3 regions of the Halomonas sp. PA16-9 genome follow, and region 1 is predicted to be linked to each of the others. Evidence: predicted binding sites of a transcription regulator. Region 1 holds the regulator's gene; each other region holds the start of a gene.
The links. Region 1 encodes FliA, which starts transcription of late flagellar genes. Its sites were predicted from a motif close to CTAAAGTTNNNNNNNNNNCNGCCGATA; they were not measured.
Positions count from the first base shown of each region.

Region 1 (5,079 bases):
TGACCCAACAGCGAAGGCAGCTGGTTGCCAGCGCTTCGGCAACCATTAAACCATGCCAATCACTGTCGAAATGGCACACGGTGACGCGATCATGGCCGGTGAGCTGTTGAATAGCGTTAACCAAGCAGTCGAGCAGCTCTTCCTGGTGGGTTGCGTCGGCTAAATGCATCAGCCGCTCATTGACTGTACCAAGCAGGCGGCGCTTACCTTGGGGGTTGAGTGGCTCAATCTCGACGATGACCTTCCCACCTGCTCGGTAAGCATAGAGCTGAAAACGCATGTAGCTATGCTTGGAACGAATAAACACCAGCGGGCCGGAGAGTTTCTGCTGCCCCTGCAACTCGCGGCGCACCCGCTGGCTTAGCCGTTTTCCTAACACATAGGCAAGAGTGTGCGGCCCATTTTCAGGGCGCTCAATACCGGTCAAGCGGGTTAAGTTGGTGCTACTGGCTTGAATGCGGCGACAATCGGCATCTAAAACCAGCAGAGCTCCAAACGACTGCAACCGCGGGTGGTACATGGACACAAACGTGGCCTCGCAATCTATTCACCCTCGACCTGCTGCCTTAGCAACAACTCTACGCGACGGTTGGCAGCTCGGCCCTCCGCCGTTGCGTTCGGTTCCATGGGTTGGGTGTCGGCATAACCGACGGCCCGCATACGAGAGATATTGAATCCTTGGCGCTCTAAATGCCTCACCACAGCGATAGCCCGCGCTGATGAAAGCTCCCAATTAGAGGGGAAGCGGGCCGTTGAAATAGGCACGCTGTCGGTGTGGCCTTCTACCGAAATCTGACCGTCAAAACGGGTCAGCACATCGATAAGGCTTTCTACCACCTCTTGCCCACGGGAAGTCAGTACAGCTTGACCGCTGGGAAATAAAAGGCTGGTATCAATACGTAACGTGACCCCTTCACTCCCTTGCGAAACACTGACACCGGGGATGTCGAGCCCATCAAACTGCGGCTGAACCCCTGAATGGCGGGGCTGAATACCAGTGGCTAGAGACGCCAGCGGCAATGATGATACAGCGCTAGCCGAGCGCATGAAAGCAGTATCAGCCGCCTCACCGCCTCCCGGCGGTGTCAGTGAAAGCAGCAGCACAAAGAGCGTGATTAGCAGCGTCAGCACATCCAAATAGCTGGTTAGCCAACCCTCGTCACATCGCCTGGCGACGGCGTCATTTCCAGTGCGTGGCGCGTATCACGGTCAAGCATCGGCCTACCCTTCGCCGCCGCACTAACCGACGAATCAGGCCTTGGTTTGACGCTGTTATCACGGATCTCATCGTGATAGTTAGCTACAAACGAGTTGAGGGTCTCTTCAATAAACGACGGCAGGCGGCGCTTGGTAATCAGCGAAATACCTTCCAGCACCATGTTCATGGTAATCAGCCGCTCTTCGGTGCGGCGCTCGAGTTTCACCGCAATCGGCTTAAACACCAAGTTGGCGAGTAAAATGCCGTAGAAGGTGGTGAGCAGGGCCACCGCCATGCGCGGGCCGATCACCTGCAGGTCGCCTGCGTCCATGACTTCCAGCATATTGACCAGCCCCACCAGGGTGCCGATCATGCCAAATGCGGGTGCGTAGGTGGCCATGGTACGGAATATTTGTGCCTCGGCATGCTCACGCGCTTTAAGACGGGCAATGCGCCAACGCAGCATGTCAAAAATTTCATCCTCTTTGGTGTTGGCAATGACCAGTTGGATCCCGGTACGCAAAAACGGGTTTCGGGTATGCTCCAACTCGCGCTCGACAGCACGTACATCGCCCTTAAACCAGAGTCGCGACATATCCACCAATTCGCGGATATCGTCACGCATATAGGTATTTTCGCGCCGGAATACCAAGCCCACCAACCGTACGACGCGGAGCACCTCTTTCAGCGGATAGCTGATAAAGGTTGCCGCTAGGGTACCGGTCACCACAATGGCCAAACCCGGCAAATTGATAAAACTTTCAGGGGACTCTGCGGTGAAAAACAGCACGCTCACCAACAGTAGTATGCTGGCAAATATGCCTATCAGCGTCGAAGGGTTCATCCACGGCTCCTTGCCGGTCACAAGTGAGTAAAAAGAGGTGTTATGCCGAGTCGTGTAAACGCGCGCGTAAGCGGCTGACGGCTTGGCTGTGCAGTTGTGAAACGCGTGACTCCGTGACGCCCAACACAGCCCCTACTTCCTTAAGGTTGAGTTCTTCTTGGTAGTACAGCGCCATTAGCAGCTTTTCACGCTCTGGCAGCGCTTCAATTGCCTCAATCAACGTTTGTCGTTGCTGGCCGTCTAGCAACTGCTCGAACGGTGAATTAGCCAATTCATTATTGCTAGGCTCGCCACCATCGGCCACCAGCTCTTCAAACGGCAACAGTTGACCACTGTTAGTGTCGTTGAGGAGCTGCTGATACTCACTCAACGGCATTTCAAGGTGTTGGGCGATTTCGTTCTCTTCTGGTGCCCGTCCGAGCTGTTGCTCTAATTGACGAACGGCACTGTCAACCGCTCGCGCTGAGCGGCGCACGCTGCGGGGCAACCAGTCGCGGGTACGTAATTCATCCATCATTGCACCGCGAATACGCTGACTGGCAAACGTCGCGAACGTTGCTCCCTGGGTGGCATCGAAGCGCCCCAGTGCTTCCAGCAGCCCTACCATCCCGGCTTGAATAAGGTCGTCGAGCTCAATGCTGGCTGGCAAACGGACCTGAAGCGTCAAGGCCTGACGTCGTACCAGTGGCATGTATTGCGTCAACAGCTCACTCTGTTTGATCCTGCCTTGTGCTGTGTACATCCTCTCGCCTCGCGGCTATCCAGCCTTCACTGATAGTTCACAATCATTTGCAGCCCCTGGACACGAACAGGCCGCTGCCCCGGACGTAAAGCGAAGCGAAAATGCAACGGCGCATCCGCGGCAAACCCCGCCAGGGCAGTGGTAGTCCCCCGCATGCCGGTTAACGCAACGCACTGCTCAGGATGGCACAGCCAAGCGTTTAATAGCGCACCAGGGGGATATTGAAACTGCCAATGAATACGCCCGAGCTGTGCTGACTCCACATTGTTAGCAGCAGCGGGTGGGGTAGCGTTTTGACTAGCACTTGCCCTATCACTCATCGCTACCATCAGACCTGGTATCTGGCTGCTCCAGCTACCGGGTGTCGCCTGAGCGTTTCCCGTTAACCCTGCTAGTAGACACCCTGTCAACAGTACTGGGCTCAGTAGCAGTCTACCTCTTAATAGCCAGCTTAGCATGCTTGGTCTCCTCAGCAGAGTGCGCTCATCGTGCAAGTACCAACAGCTCCATATTTAAGTAGTAATCAGCTGCCTCACGCAAGTTATTGAGCAACCCTTGACGCGGCAAATGCGGCTCGTGGAGCGCCAGCAAACGGCGCGGCCCGCCACGCTCATGTAATTGACGCAAGGTACGGAACATGGAAGCAAAGGTATCGGCATCGCTACTGATCCACAGTGCCCAACGGCTGTATTGATCGCAAAGTTGGGCTAGGTCGGCCGTTTCGGCCATGACGATATGAATATCCCAATCCTCAGGATCACCGGCCCAGCTTCGACCTAACGTCGACCACTGCCCTAATCGTGCTTTAACCTTGTTCACCTGGGCTGCACCACTACCCGGTAGTCCGACCACAATAAGCGGAATTTTGGGCCGGTGCGCTACCACCGTTGCTGGCTCTTCCACCGCTGCAGCTGTCGGCGTTAACAGAGAGGTAGGCTGTTCAGGTTCCGGCACGTGTTCTGCCGCCGCAACATCAACTGTACCCTCAGCTTGCTGCTGTTGGCGCTGCAGGTTTGCCCACTTGCGTAGACCCGATGCTTGATCCTGTTCGCTCACGCCACGCCCTCTCGACTAACACTGCCCATTTGACGAATCGCATCTCGTGCCATAAAGGCGTAGACCAGTGCATCAAGCATGCCGGTATCGCGGCGGCGACGGCTGTTGCCTAATAGGTTGAGCAGATCGCCACGCAGCGTCTGCGCCTCCTCATCATCAGCAACATCGAGATGCCCGGCGACCGATGCCACACCGCTGGCCATCAATAGGCGAACTTCAGCATTAAGATCCCCGCTATCGGCCTCTTTTAACTGCTGCCACGCGCGACGCGTCAAGGCGGCCAAGCCTTCGCTTTGCAGCTGGGTTAACAGCAGTGAGAGCACCTCTGCTCCTAGCCGAGCGGGGGTAAGCCAGTAGCGGCGCGCCACTACTTTGGCGCTTTCCGGATCACGAACTTCACCGAACCAGGCGAGTAGAGCCGTGCCGCTGGCGTCCTCGACTTCGGCGTAGGCAGTCCACAGTTGCACCGATTGGCCACGAAAACGCACGCCCACATGGTGCGTTAGCACACTGTCACTAAATAGCTGGCGGATAGATTGACGTTCGTGGTGAAAGCGTAACCGATGACTGGGGGCCACTTGGCTGACCCAGGTCAAGTGCTCGGCTTCCAGCCACGCTAGTGCATCCGGTTCAGGGAAGCGCGGCAGTAAGTGCACCGCTACGCCGCTCGATGCCGACAACGCGGCTAAGCGTGGCTGCCATCCTGCGGCGTGGCGATGCTGCAGCCAGGGTAGCGCCAGCCAGGCACCATCCGTGTCCAGGCCAATGTCCGGCATTGCCCAGTCGCAGCCGCGCTCATTGCGCCGCGGAAACCACGCCATCCCTAAGGTGGTCTTTGCCGCTGGATAACCGGCAAGTAATGCATCCAAATGCGTTTCCTGCAAACGACTAGGCAGCGAAGCTAGGTTCCAGATCTCTTCTAATTCCGCAAACCCCGTGACGCGTTGGCGCAACCTCGCCAGTAGCGACGACAAACGACGCCCTTGGCCCAGGACATCCCGCGACCAGCGCGGCATTCCCATCGGCGCATCGGCACTTTGCACCCGTTCACGTTGAGGTGTCGCGGTACTCAGCGCTTGATCCACTAGCGCATCGGGGGCGGCAAGGGCCATATCTTCGGGCACCTGCTGGCCATTAGAACCAAACAGGACGCGCATCCCGTGACGCATAATAATATCTAACACTGGAGCCAGACGTCCCGCCTCATCCTGTTTGGTGATAATGCAGTCATCTAACTCT
Region 1 covers NZ_CP040451.1:137,393-142,471, reverse strand. The annotation lists gene FDY98_RS26425 (hypothetical protein) at 1-520, opposite strand, end outside; gene FDY98_RS00665 (OmpA/MotB family protein) at 544-1,131, opposite strand; gene FDY98_RS00660 (motility protein A) at 1,146-2,042, opposite strand; gene FDY98_RS00655 (RNA polymerase sigma factor FliA) at 2,083-2,784, opposite strand; gene FDY98_RS00650 (flagellar protein FlhE) at 2,811-3,242, opposite strand; gene FDY98_RS00645 (hypothetical protein) at 3,268-3,840, opposite strand; gene flhF (flagellar biosynthesis protein FlhF) at 3,837-5,079, opposite strand, start outside.

Region 2 (5,079 bases), 890 kb from region 1:
GTGTTGCTATCGCGGCGAAGCATGGTTAAACGGTAGGAAAACTCACCATCTTCATCCAGGGAGTCAGAGAAGTCCGCAGAGACCTGGCGTCGATCAAAACTGCCTACCTGGAAATTAACTTCTCGCAGGGGGGCGCTGGTAGGGCGCTTACTGACCGCATTGATCAAGCCCCGGGAGACGCCACACCATAGAGAATTGACGATGGCCCCTTGAGTACCTCCAGTCTCTCCAGGCCATAGAGCTCCTGCTGGGCATCGAATATGTTGACCTGATACTTGCTGCCATCCCGGTAACTGTTATACACACTGAAACCGCGAATCATCATGCTGTCGTGGGTTGTATCAGCACCTCCTCCGCCATAAGCGCTTGATACGCCCGCTGTGTAGCCCAGCGCCTGGTTGACGTTCCGTGCGCCATAGTTGCGAAACTCCTGGCTACCAATGACGGAAATCGATTGCGGTGTTTCAATGATAGGCGTATCGGTTTTGGTGCCGGTTGCGCTGCGGGTGGCGGCAATACCCAGCACAGGCCCTGTAGCTTCTTCATAAAGACGACTTTCCGTGACTTGCAGTGTGGGTAGCGCGGTGGAGGTTTCACTACCTGAAGATGCCCTCTGTTCGGCCTGCTGAGCAAACACAGCCCGTGTGTTGCAGACAGCCACTGCAACGGCAGCCGTTAGCCACCGCTTGCGGAAAGTAGGTTGGTTCAAGAATATTCTCCTTGCATAGAGTTCGTTTTAATTCTTAATGTTAATCATTATTGTTTATATTATGAATGTCTTTTATGCAGTGTCAACGCTGCTTAATGAACTTGGGCAAGTCTGCCCAAGCAGGTGAAGGTTGTGGCTTCTAAAAATAACGTCAACAAGCATATCGTTATAAAAAGTGAGTTAGCTCTCACCAGTTGACTTGTCAGGCTCTAACGCAAATAATAATTATTGCCATTTATTCCGTGGTGTTAATCAAGGCAGGAGGCCGAGCTGTGGATACCCAGACCTGGAGCGCTGAGTTAGAAGATATCTTCGTTAATCAGCGGCCCCGGCTCTGCTGTGTCGCCGCAAGAGTATTGGGCAATGCTGATCAAGCCGATGATGTCGTGCAGGACGCCTATCTAAAAATTTCGGAAGCAACCACGCTTTTTGAGGTGAAGCAGCCTATATCTTACGTGTCACGTGTGTGCGCAACCTCGCCATTGACCGCTGCCGCCGTTCGGCGTTTGAGTCAACTTTGTTTGCAAAAGAAGAGGAGGGGGATACCACCTCTTACGCGTCACACTCTCCAGAGGTGATCGCGATTGACCGCCAGGCCTTGGCACAGGTGGTGGACGCGTTGGACGAGCTGCCCGAGCGTACGCGGCGCGCTTTTGAGCTCTATCGTTCGGGAAGTCATACGCAGCGGGAAGTGGCCCACTTGTTAGGTATTTCCACCACGTTAGTTAATTTTATGATTCGCGATGCATTGACTCATTGCCGCCAGTCGCTACAAGGCCAGATGTTGCCAGATCGGTAAGCCCACGTTCCGTCCCTTCTTTGTTGTCGCTTTGTTACACTGTCAGCAAATAGCGTTGATAATATTACACGCTTCCCGAGACAGTGTTCAGCAGGCAGCAGTAGCGAGGTTTGACAGTAACGATGGATAACGACAGCGGCGATGATGCCGTTTGGCAAACGGCGCTAGACTGGCTGATGCGCGAGCATGAAAAGACGTTGAGCGACGCTGATCGCGAGGCGCTTCATGCGTGGTTAGCGGCTTCTTCTCAGCACCGCCGTGTATTTCGTGAAGCCGAACAGCTATGGCTGCTAACGGGGATGATTCCAAGTGGTGATGAGCGCAACTGATCAGTCACTGTTTTTTTTACTCTCCTCCTTCGGTTGTCAGGCTAACTAAATGGTCGCGAGCTAAAGCTGCCTCCTACTGGTGCAATTCTTAGTCTGGCAAAGGTAATTCTATGCCTACGCCCTAGCGGCCCCTCCCCTTATTTTTTCTATTTTCCTACCCCAACATTAAATTTTCTGACGCCTCACTCGTCATTGAGTAATGAGAAGTAATTGCGTTTTATTTTCTCATTCCTTTGGCAACGATGAGGTTAGTCCCATGACAAGCTGTTTTGATCGTGAAGATGGTGTCTTCCGCGTATTAGTCAACCACGAAGAGCAGTACTCCCTCTGGCCAGAATGGAAAGCGATTCCCGCTGGCTGGACCGATACCGGCGTACTCGGCGATAAGCCAACCTGCCTCGACTACGTCGAAAAGACCTGGACTGATATGCGGCCATTGTCGCTGCGCCAGTGGATGGATGAGCAGGCTAACGCTGAGGCGGAGCAGGTGGATGCAGGTTAAGCGTTTAAGGCTGCTCTGCCTGCCCTGTGCCGGGGCTAGCGCCACTATGTATTTGCGCTGGAAGCGTCAGTTGCCCGCCTGGATCGAGGTATATCCCGTCGAGCTGCCTGGGCGTGGTGAACGCCTGGGTGAGTCGCTCATCGATGACTTCGAGACCCAGGTCGTGCGCCTGTGCGAAGAGCAAGCAACGCGGATGCGTGGAGACTTTGTCCTGTTCGGTCACAGCATGGGGGCGTTGTTGGCCTACGGCATGGCAGCTCGCTTGCGCGATGTAGGGCGACCTCAGCCGCGGATGCTGTTCGCCTCAGGCAGCGCGGCGCCCTCAATGCGCGACTCAGACCGCTTGGCGGGCCTTGATAACGACAAAGCCCTGATTGCGGATCTTCGCCAACAGGGCGGCACCCCAGAGGAAGTGTTCGAAAGCCCGGAACTGCTGCGCCTTACCCTCGATATCTTGATGGCGGACTATAGCCTCTGCCGCAGTTTCCGCTATCGCGGCGGGTCGCCGCTTGGTTATCCCTTACAGGTACTCGCAGGGCGCGATGACGATATCGAAAGAGAGCGTTTAGAAGCGTGGCAGCGAGAAGCGGGCGGGGCATTCTCGTTGGACTGGTTCGAAGGAGGGCACTTCTTTATTCGCCAGCAGCAAGCACAAGTGCTGGAGACTATCGAACGGGCGCTAACTCGACGGCTTGAGGAGGTGCCCCATGCAGCGCCTGCAGTTAGCTGAAGGGGCTCCTGAGGGGCTTGAAGTCTGGCGCTTATCGCTCGACCTGAACGCCCCGGTGGCTGACGAAGATGATCGGTTGCTGAGTCGAGCCGAGTGGCAGCGCGCCCAGCGGCTTCGCCATCACGCTGATGTCGTACGCGCTGTGGCGACACGCGCTGCCCTACGGCGACTGCTATCAGCGCGCACCGGCGTGGCGCCTGAAAAGTTGGTGTTCACTCAGAACGCTTACGGCAAACCAGCGTTGGAAAACGCTGATGGGCCTGCTTTCAATGTCTCCCACTCTGGCCATGTCGCCCTGATCGCGCTTGCTCCCGGCGGCGCGGTGGGGGTCGATATTGAGCGCTGCCGACCCGAGGCCGAGCTGGCGCCGCTGCAAGGGCTGGTGCTATCGCCAAGTGAGCAGCTCGCCACGCACGCGACGGCTTCGCACTGCCCTTTATGGAGCGCTGGGTGGTTAAAGAGGCGGTGCTCAAAGCCTTGGGCCTGGGCATCGCTGATCATTTGCAGGCGCTCTCGATCACTTCCTCTTTAGGGCCGCCAGGCACCTATCACCTTGAGCACTCGCTTCCCGTTTCATCACCTTTGCAAGCATGGCCGCTGCCAGCGCCGAGTGGCTATGCCGCTGCCCTGAGTTATGTCGAATCAAGCTATGTCGATTCAGGCTATTCACACACAAACGCCCAGGGTAAACGCTACTCAACGAATTTTCAGGAGTTCAATAATGGACAGCCAAAGCGCAACACCAACGCAACAAACCAACACCATATCCAAACGTCAGGGGCCTGCTGATTCGGAGCTGCCCATTATGATTTCCCCCACCTATCCAGGGCAGCCGCTGCTGGAAGCCTTTGGCGAGTTGCGTGCTGATATTGAGACGCTGGTGGCCAGAGTCGGTGGGGTGTTGCTAAGAGGCTTCGATGTTCCCTCCGTGGACGATTTTCAGCAGTTTGCTGCCGCCTTTGGTCATCCTCTGCTGAGTTATGAGTTCGCCTCAACACCGCGTTCAGCGGTTTCGTCGGGCATTTATACCTCGACCGAGTACCCCGCTCATCAACATATTCCCCTCCACAATGAGCAGGCCTACACCCGCGAGTGGCCGATGAAAATCTGGTTCCACTGTGTCACCGCTTCCCCCGAAGGGGGAGAGACGCCGATAGCCGATAGCCGCGCTATTTACCGCCGTATGCCTGCAGAGATCCGCGAGCGCTTTGCCCCCGGCATTCTCTACGTACGCAACTACGGCGATTTCGACATGCCTTGGCAAAAGGTGTTTAACACCGAAGACCGTGCCGAGGTGGAGGCATTCTGCCAGCGCGCGGGGATTCGTTGTGAGTGGAAGCCTGATGGCGACCTGCGTACTACCCAGTTATGCCAAAGCATAGAGACTCACCCTGTCACCGGTGAGCAGGTGTGGTTTAACCAGGGCCATCTTTTCCATGTCTCCAACCTGCAGCCAGAGGTGCGAGAGTCGCTGGAAGAGCTGCTCGACCCCGAAGACATGCCGCGTAACGTCTTCTTTGCCGATGGTAGCCCCATTGACGATGCCATCTTCGATGAGATCCGCGGCGTACTGGCCGACGAAACGGTGATGTTCCCCTGGCAGGCAGGCGATGTGCTGATGCTCGACAACATGCTGGTCGCCCATGCGCGCACGCCGTTCAAAGGGCCGCGCAAAGTCGTCGTCGCCATGGCGGAAGGTCACGGCAACCTCTCCAACGACTAAACATAACGCCTCATCTAACGGCCAGGAGTTCCAGCAGGTACGCATATGAATATTAGGCACGCTCAGACAATGAACAGCCACCCGTCCCATAACGTTGTTAACCACAGCTTCGTTGAGCATTTAAGTCGCCTGGCCCAGGAAAGGCCCAGCGACAGGGCGCTGATTGTAGTGAACGCACAAGGTGAGACCACCCTTGACTACGCCACCCTGGAACGGCGTTCCCGCGCCCTGGCCAGCGAGCTCCAACAGCGGTTCCCGGCTGGTGAGCGTGCCTTGATCCTGCTGGA
Region 2 covers NZ_CP040451.1:1,030,649-1,035,727, forward strand. The annotation lists gene FDY98_RS04795 (TonB-dependent siderophore receptor) at 1-167, opposite strand, end outside; gene FDY98_RS26970 (TonB-dependent receptor plug domain-containing protein) at 164-709, opposite strand; gene FDY98_RS26975 (sigma factor-like helix-turn-helix DNA-binding protein) at 1,176-1,508, shown strand; gene FDY98_RS04805 (FecR/PupR family sigma factor regulator) at 1,619-1,837, shown strand; gene FDY98_RS04810 (MbtH family protein) at 2,094-2,339, shown strand; gene FDY98_RS04815 (thioesterase II family protein) at 2,329-3,069, shown strand; gene FDY98_RS04820 (4'-phosphopantetheinyl transferase family protein) at 3,047-3,601, shown strand; gene FDY98_RS29335 (4'-phosphopantetheinyl transferase family protein) at 3,508-3,858, shown strand; gene FDY98_RS04830 (TauD/TfdA family dioxygenase) at 3,791-4,792, shown strand; gene FDY98_RS04835 (condensation domain-containing protein) at 4,862-5,079, shown strand, end outside.
Region 2: the regulator FliA is predicted to act here: its motif matches at 2,003-2,029, upstream of FDY98_RS04810 (MbtH family protein).

Region 3 (5,079 bases), on a different replicon from region 1:
CGAACGGCTCGAGGTGGATGTCGAAGACGTACGCCGAGGGATTGGCAGCGACCCACGTATTGGCTATCACTTCATCTACCCTGGCTGTGGTTACGGCGGCTCTTGCTTCCCCAAAGATGTCCAGGCATTAGAGCGGGCAGCGCGTCAGCTAGGCTATACGCCGGAACTGCTCAGCGCCGTCGAATCGGTTAATTTGCGTCAAAAGCAAACCCTGTTCACAAAACTGCAAGACAACCTAGGCAGTCTAAGTGGCAAGACTATTGCTGTTTGGGGCTTGGCCTTTAAACCCAACACAGACGATATGCGCGAAGCCCCTAGCCGCACGTTAATGGAAGCACTCTGGCAAGCGGGCGCTAAGGTGCAGGCGTTCGACCCTGAAGCCATGACAGAGTGCCGCCGCATTTATGGCGAGCGGGATGACCTAATGCTGGCAGGAGATCGGATTCAGGCTGTTAAAGGTGCCGATGCTTTGGTTATCTGCACCGAGTGGAAAGAGTTTCGCAGTGTCGATTTTGATTGGCTAGCCGACCAGCTGGCTGAAAAAGTCGTCATTGATGGGCGTAACTTGTACACGCCAAGTGCTGTTGAAGAAGCGGGGCTGCGTTACATAGGGGTGGGGCGGAAAAGCCACGATTAGGCAGCGAGCGAAAAAAAGGTTTAAGTTTAATGTTAAATGGTCGATAGTTATTAACTACTAGGATGATAAATTACTTCACGAGCAGTGTAATCAGTAGCGTGATGACGTTATAAAAGAGGACGGTAAAGTATGGCTTCCATTTCATCACTTGGTATTGGCTCAGGCTTGGATCTCAACGGTTTATTAGATCAGTTGAAAGAGGCCGAGGAAGAGAAGCTTGTGCCGATTCTTGAGCGGCAGGAAACCCAGAAGACCAAGATTTCCGCCTATGGGCAGTTGCAAAGTGCGCTTTCAACGTTTCAAGACGCCGCGGATGCACTGAACGACAGTACGCTTTATGAAAGCCTTTCTACCAACGTAGATGGCGAAGCAATTACGGCCACAGCAGACGGTGAAGCGCAGCCAGGTAGCTATAACGTTACCGTTGACACGCTAGCGACGCGTGGCACGCTTGCCTCAGACGGGGTGGCCGCCGCCGATGAGGCAATTACAGCGGCTGACCAAAAATTAACCTTAAACTTTGCCGATGGCTCCACCCAAGAGATCGATATTGCGTCAGGCAGTACTCTAGAAGATATTCGCGATACGATTAACGCCACTGAAGGTTCGGGCGTTAATGCCACTATCGTGAATGACGGCACCAATTTCCGTCTAGCATTAAGTTCCAGCGAAACCGGCGCAGATGCTTCAATTGATAACTTCAGTTTTGACGGTGCTGCCCCTTTTGCTGCAGATACCGCTAATACGCTGCAAAGTGGTACTGACGCAGCGCTTACCGTTAACGGCATTGATATCACCAGCTCCACTAACCAGGTTGAAGGCGCTATCCAGGGCGTAACGCTGAACCTTCAAGAAGAGGGCGAGAGCACTGTTAAAGTAGAGCAGGATACGCTGAAGGTTCGCGAAGCCGTAACGGGTTTTGTGAATGCTTACAACGATCTTAAAGACAAAATTGGCGATCTAACCAGCTTCAACTCCGAAACTGGCGAGGCCGGTGGGCTGTTGGGTGACAGTACGGTACGTACCGTTGAGTCTCGCTTGCGTAGTGTTCTGGGTGGGGCTGTTGAGGGCGAACTCTCTATCCTTAGTGATATCGGCATTTCGCACAAATACGATACCGGGCTTGGGTATAGCAAGCTTGAAGTCGACGCAGATAAACTAGACGATGCCATCGCCAATAACCAAGATGCGCTTTCAACCTTCTTTGCAGGCGATACGGATGAGGCGGGCATGGCGGGGCAAATTAATACAGCAGTCGAACAATTGCTTAGCTCTAACGGTCGAGTGTCAGGGGCGATTAGCGGGGCGGAAAATCTCAACAAATCGCTCGTAGAGCAATATACCCGTATGGAGCAATCAATTGAGCAGACGATGTCTCGTTATCGCAGCCAGTTTGGTCAACTGGATGGCATGATTGCGCAAATGAACCAGACGAGCAGCTACCTCACTCAGCAGTTCGATGCTCTAGATGCTCAGCTTGGACGTGACTGATACGGCAAGCTAGACATTGATGCACCTAGCGCCTGCGTTAAGCATGCGTTTTCATTGGTAAAAATAAAATAGCTAAGTTAGCGAAAGAAAAAGCGCTAAAGTTGCCCTCTTTTCAGTCGATAAGGTTATTATCATATTTTTTGTGCTAGCACTGTTCTGCAAGCACACTCTACTGGTTTAGCCTTTTGCACTGAGGAACCCCTGCATGGCGACGATAACCTCCCTTGGTGTTGGTTCGGGTCTTGACCTGACTGGACTGCTGGATCAACTACAAGAAGCCGAGCGTGGCAAGCTTGTTCCTATTACCCGCCAAAAAGAACAACAGGCTGAAAAGATCTCCGCCTATGGTCAACTGCAAACCGCGCTTAATGGGTTTCAAGATGCTTTGGCGAAAATTAACGACCCCAAACTCTATCAAAGCCTTTCCGCCAACGTGCGGGGAGATGCGATTAAAGCTACTACCACGGCGGATGCGTTGCCGGGTAGCTACCGTGTGGAAGTCAGACAACTGGCGACTTCAGGCACGCTTGCTTCCGGCCGGGTAAACGAGAAAGATCAGATTCTTGACTTGCAAGGCGCTACTAAGCTCAAGCTAACCTTTGGCAGTGGTGACTCAGTGGATATTGCCATCGCTGCCGATAGCACGCTCAACAGCATTCGTGATGCAATCAACGCCGATAAAGCGTCAGGCGTAAATGCCACCATCATCAATGATGGTTCAGGGTACCGCTTAGCGCTTAGTTCCAAAGCCACGGGTACAGACGCCTCTATTGATAGTTTTAGTTTTGTCGACGCTGCAGGTACTGTCGTAACCGGCCCATTCGCTGAAGCAACAGAGGTAGGTGCCAAGCGCCAGGGGCAAGATGCGGCGCTAACCGTTAATGGTATAGCGATTAGCAGTGCTAAGAACCAAATCGAAGGCGCTATTCAAGGTGTAACGCTCAACCTTACTGAACTGAGTATCGCGGAAGGTGAAACGGCCTCCAGCACGGTAAATATCGAGCGAGATACGCTAAAACAGCGTGAAGCGATTAACGGCTTTGTCAAAGCGTTTAATGATTTAAAAGGCACTATCGGCACATTGACAGCATTTAATGCAGAAAATGATACCGTGGGTAAGCTCTTAGGTGACAGCGCCGTGCGCACCATCGAGACACGCCTGCGTAGCGCACTGACCAGCGGGGTAGAAGGAGGCGAGTTATCCACCCTTAGCCAGCTCGGTATTTCATTACAGCGTGACGGTACGCTAAAAGTGGATGACGCTAAACTTAGCGATCTGGTAGCGAATAACCCACAAGCGCTAAGCGCCTTCTTTGCCGGTGATGCAAGGGAAGGAGGCTTAGCAGGTAAGCTAGGGACATCTATTGAACAGATGCTGGGCGCTAATGGAGTTCTTAAAGGTGCTATTACCGGTGCAGAAAACCGGGTAAAAAGCCTGGACACCCGGTATGAGCGCATGGAAAAAAACATTGAAGGTACTATTGCCCGTTACCGCAGCCAGTTCAGTCAGTTGGATGTGATGGTTGCACAAATGAACAGCATGAGCTCTTACCTCACCCAGCAATTTGATGCATTGGATGCTCAGCTAGGCCGCAAAAAGTAGAGCCATCTCAGCAGGCATTGTCATTGTGGGAAGCAGCTTTAGCTCGCGACGAGTTCTGCTTCCAGCTGGACTGGTGCAATTGTGGGAGGTAGCTTTAGCTCGCGACCAAAGCGCGGTGTCATCGAAACTCAGTAAGCAATCTCATACTCCCCACGGCCACCCCGCCGAAGCATGAAAATCTTCACTATTCAGTTACCAACGTTTACATCTTTTTTTACCACTTCCCCTAAAGAAACCCCTCGCGCTGCCGTTAATTAATACAACGGCACAAACAGTGGCCGAAAGCGGGCCTCAGGGCCAGTGTCCAAAGCAAGGAGAATCACCCCATGTCAGTGATCAATACCAACATCACATCAATGATTGGCCAATCTAACCTGAACAAGAGCCAAAATTCGCTTCAGACAAGCATGGAAAGGCTTTCTTCAGGTCTGCGCATCAACAGCGCCAAGGATGATGCCGCCGGTCAGGCCATCGCCAACCGCATGTCTTCCCAGATCACCGGCCTTGCACAGGCTCAGCGTAACGCCAATGACGGTATCTCAGTGGCGCAAACTGCTGAAGGTGCTCTTAACCAAGTGAACGATAACTTGCAGCGTGTGCGTGAACTGACTGTTCAAGCCAGAACGGAACTAACTCTTCTAATGACTTAGTGTCGATCCAGGCTGAAATTGATCAGCGCCTGACCGAGATTAACCGTATCTCTGAACAGACTGACTTCAACGGCGTTAAAGTACTACAGCAAGACAATAATCTGAATATTCAGGTGGGCGCTAACGATAATGAGTCTATCAGTGTAGGACTCCAAAAGATTGATGCTACCTCATTAGGCTTGAACACATTCACTGTTAGCGGTGATAAAGCTGCAACTCTTGAAGATATGGTCAAGGAGTTTGGTGCTTCGGGTACATCGAACTTCACGGTTGATGTATACGATGCAGCTGGTGCCGTAACTACTGGGTCTGCCGCCGAAGTAGATGTTGTTAGTGGCACTGTTACTGATGGTACTAACCCACTATACGTTAGCCAAACTACTGGTCGTATTACCAGTGCAGCTAGCAATACTGGCGCTACGGGGGCTGCTGGCGATACACAGTCACTTGCTTTCGCCTCTTCTTTTGCTGGTGTGGATCAAGGTGAAAGCAAGACGATTGGTGGAGCAGTTTGGACACGTGAAACAGCTGGCAGTGATGCCAATGGTAATGGCATCTACACCGCTACCATTGAAGGAAAAGAAGTCAAGGTTGAAGTTGTAAGCTCTACCGCTCCTGCTGGTACCGGTGCAGAAGTCAATGTTACGCAAGGTAGTCTCTTTATGGATGAGTCTACCTTTGCAGCCGCAACCACTAAG
Region 3 covers NZ_CP040452.1:293,271-298,349, reverse strand. The annotation lists gene FDY98_RS17815 (UDP-glucose dehydrogenase family protein) at 1-637, shown strand, start outside; gene fliD (flagellar filament capping protein FliD) at 767-2,128, shown strand; gene fliD (flagellar filament capping protein FliD) at 2,334-3,731, shown strand; partial or broken gene FDY98_RS17800 (flagellin N-terminal helical domain-containing protein) at 4,058-5,079, shown strand, end outside.
Region 3: the regulator FliA is predicted to act here: its motif matches at 2,224-2,250, upstream of fliD (flagellar filament capping protein FliD).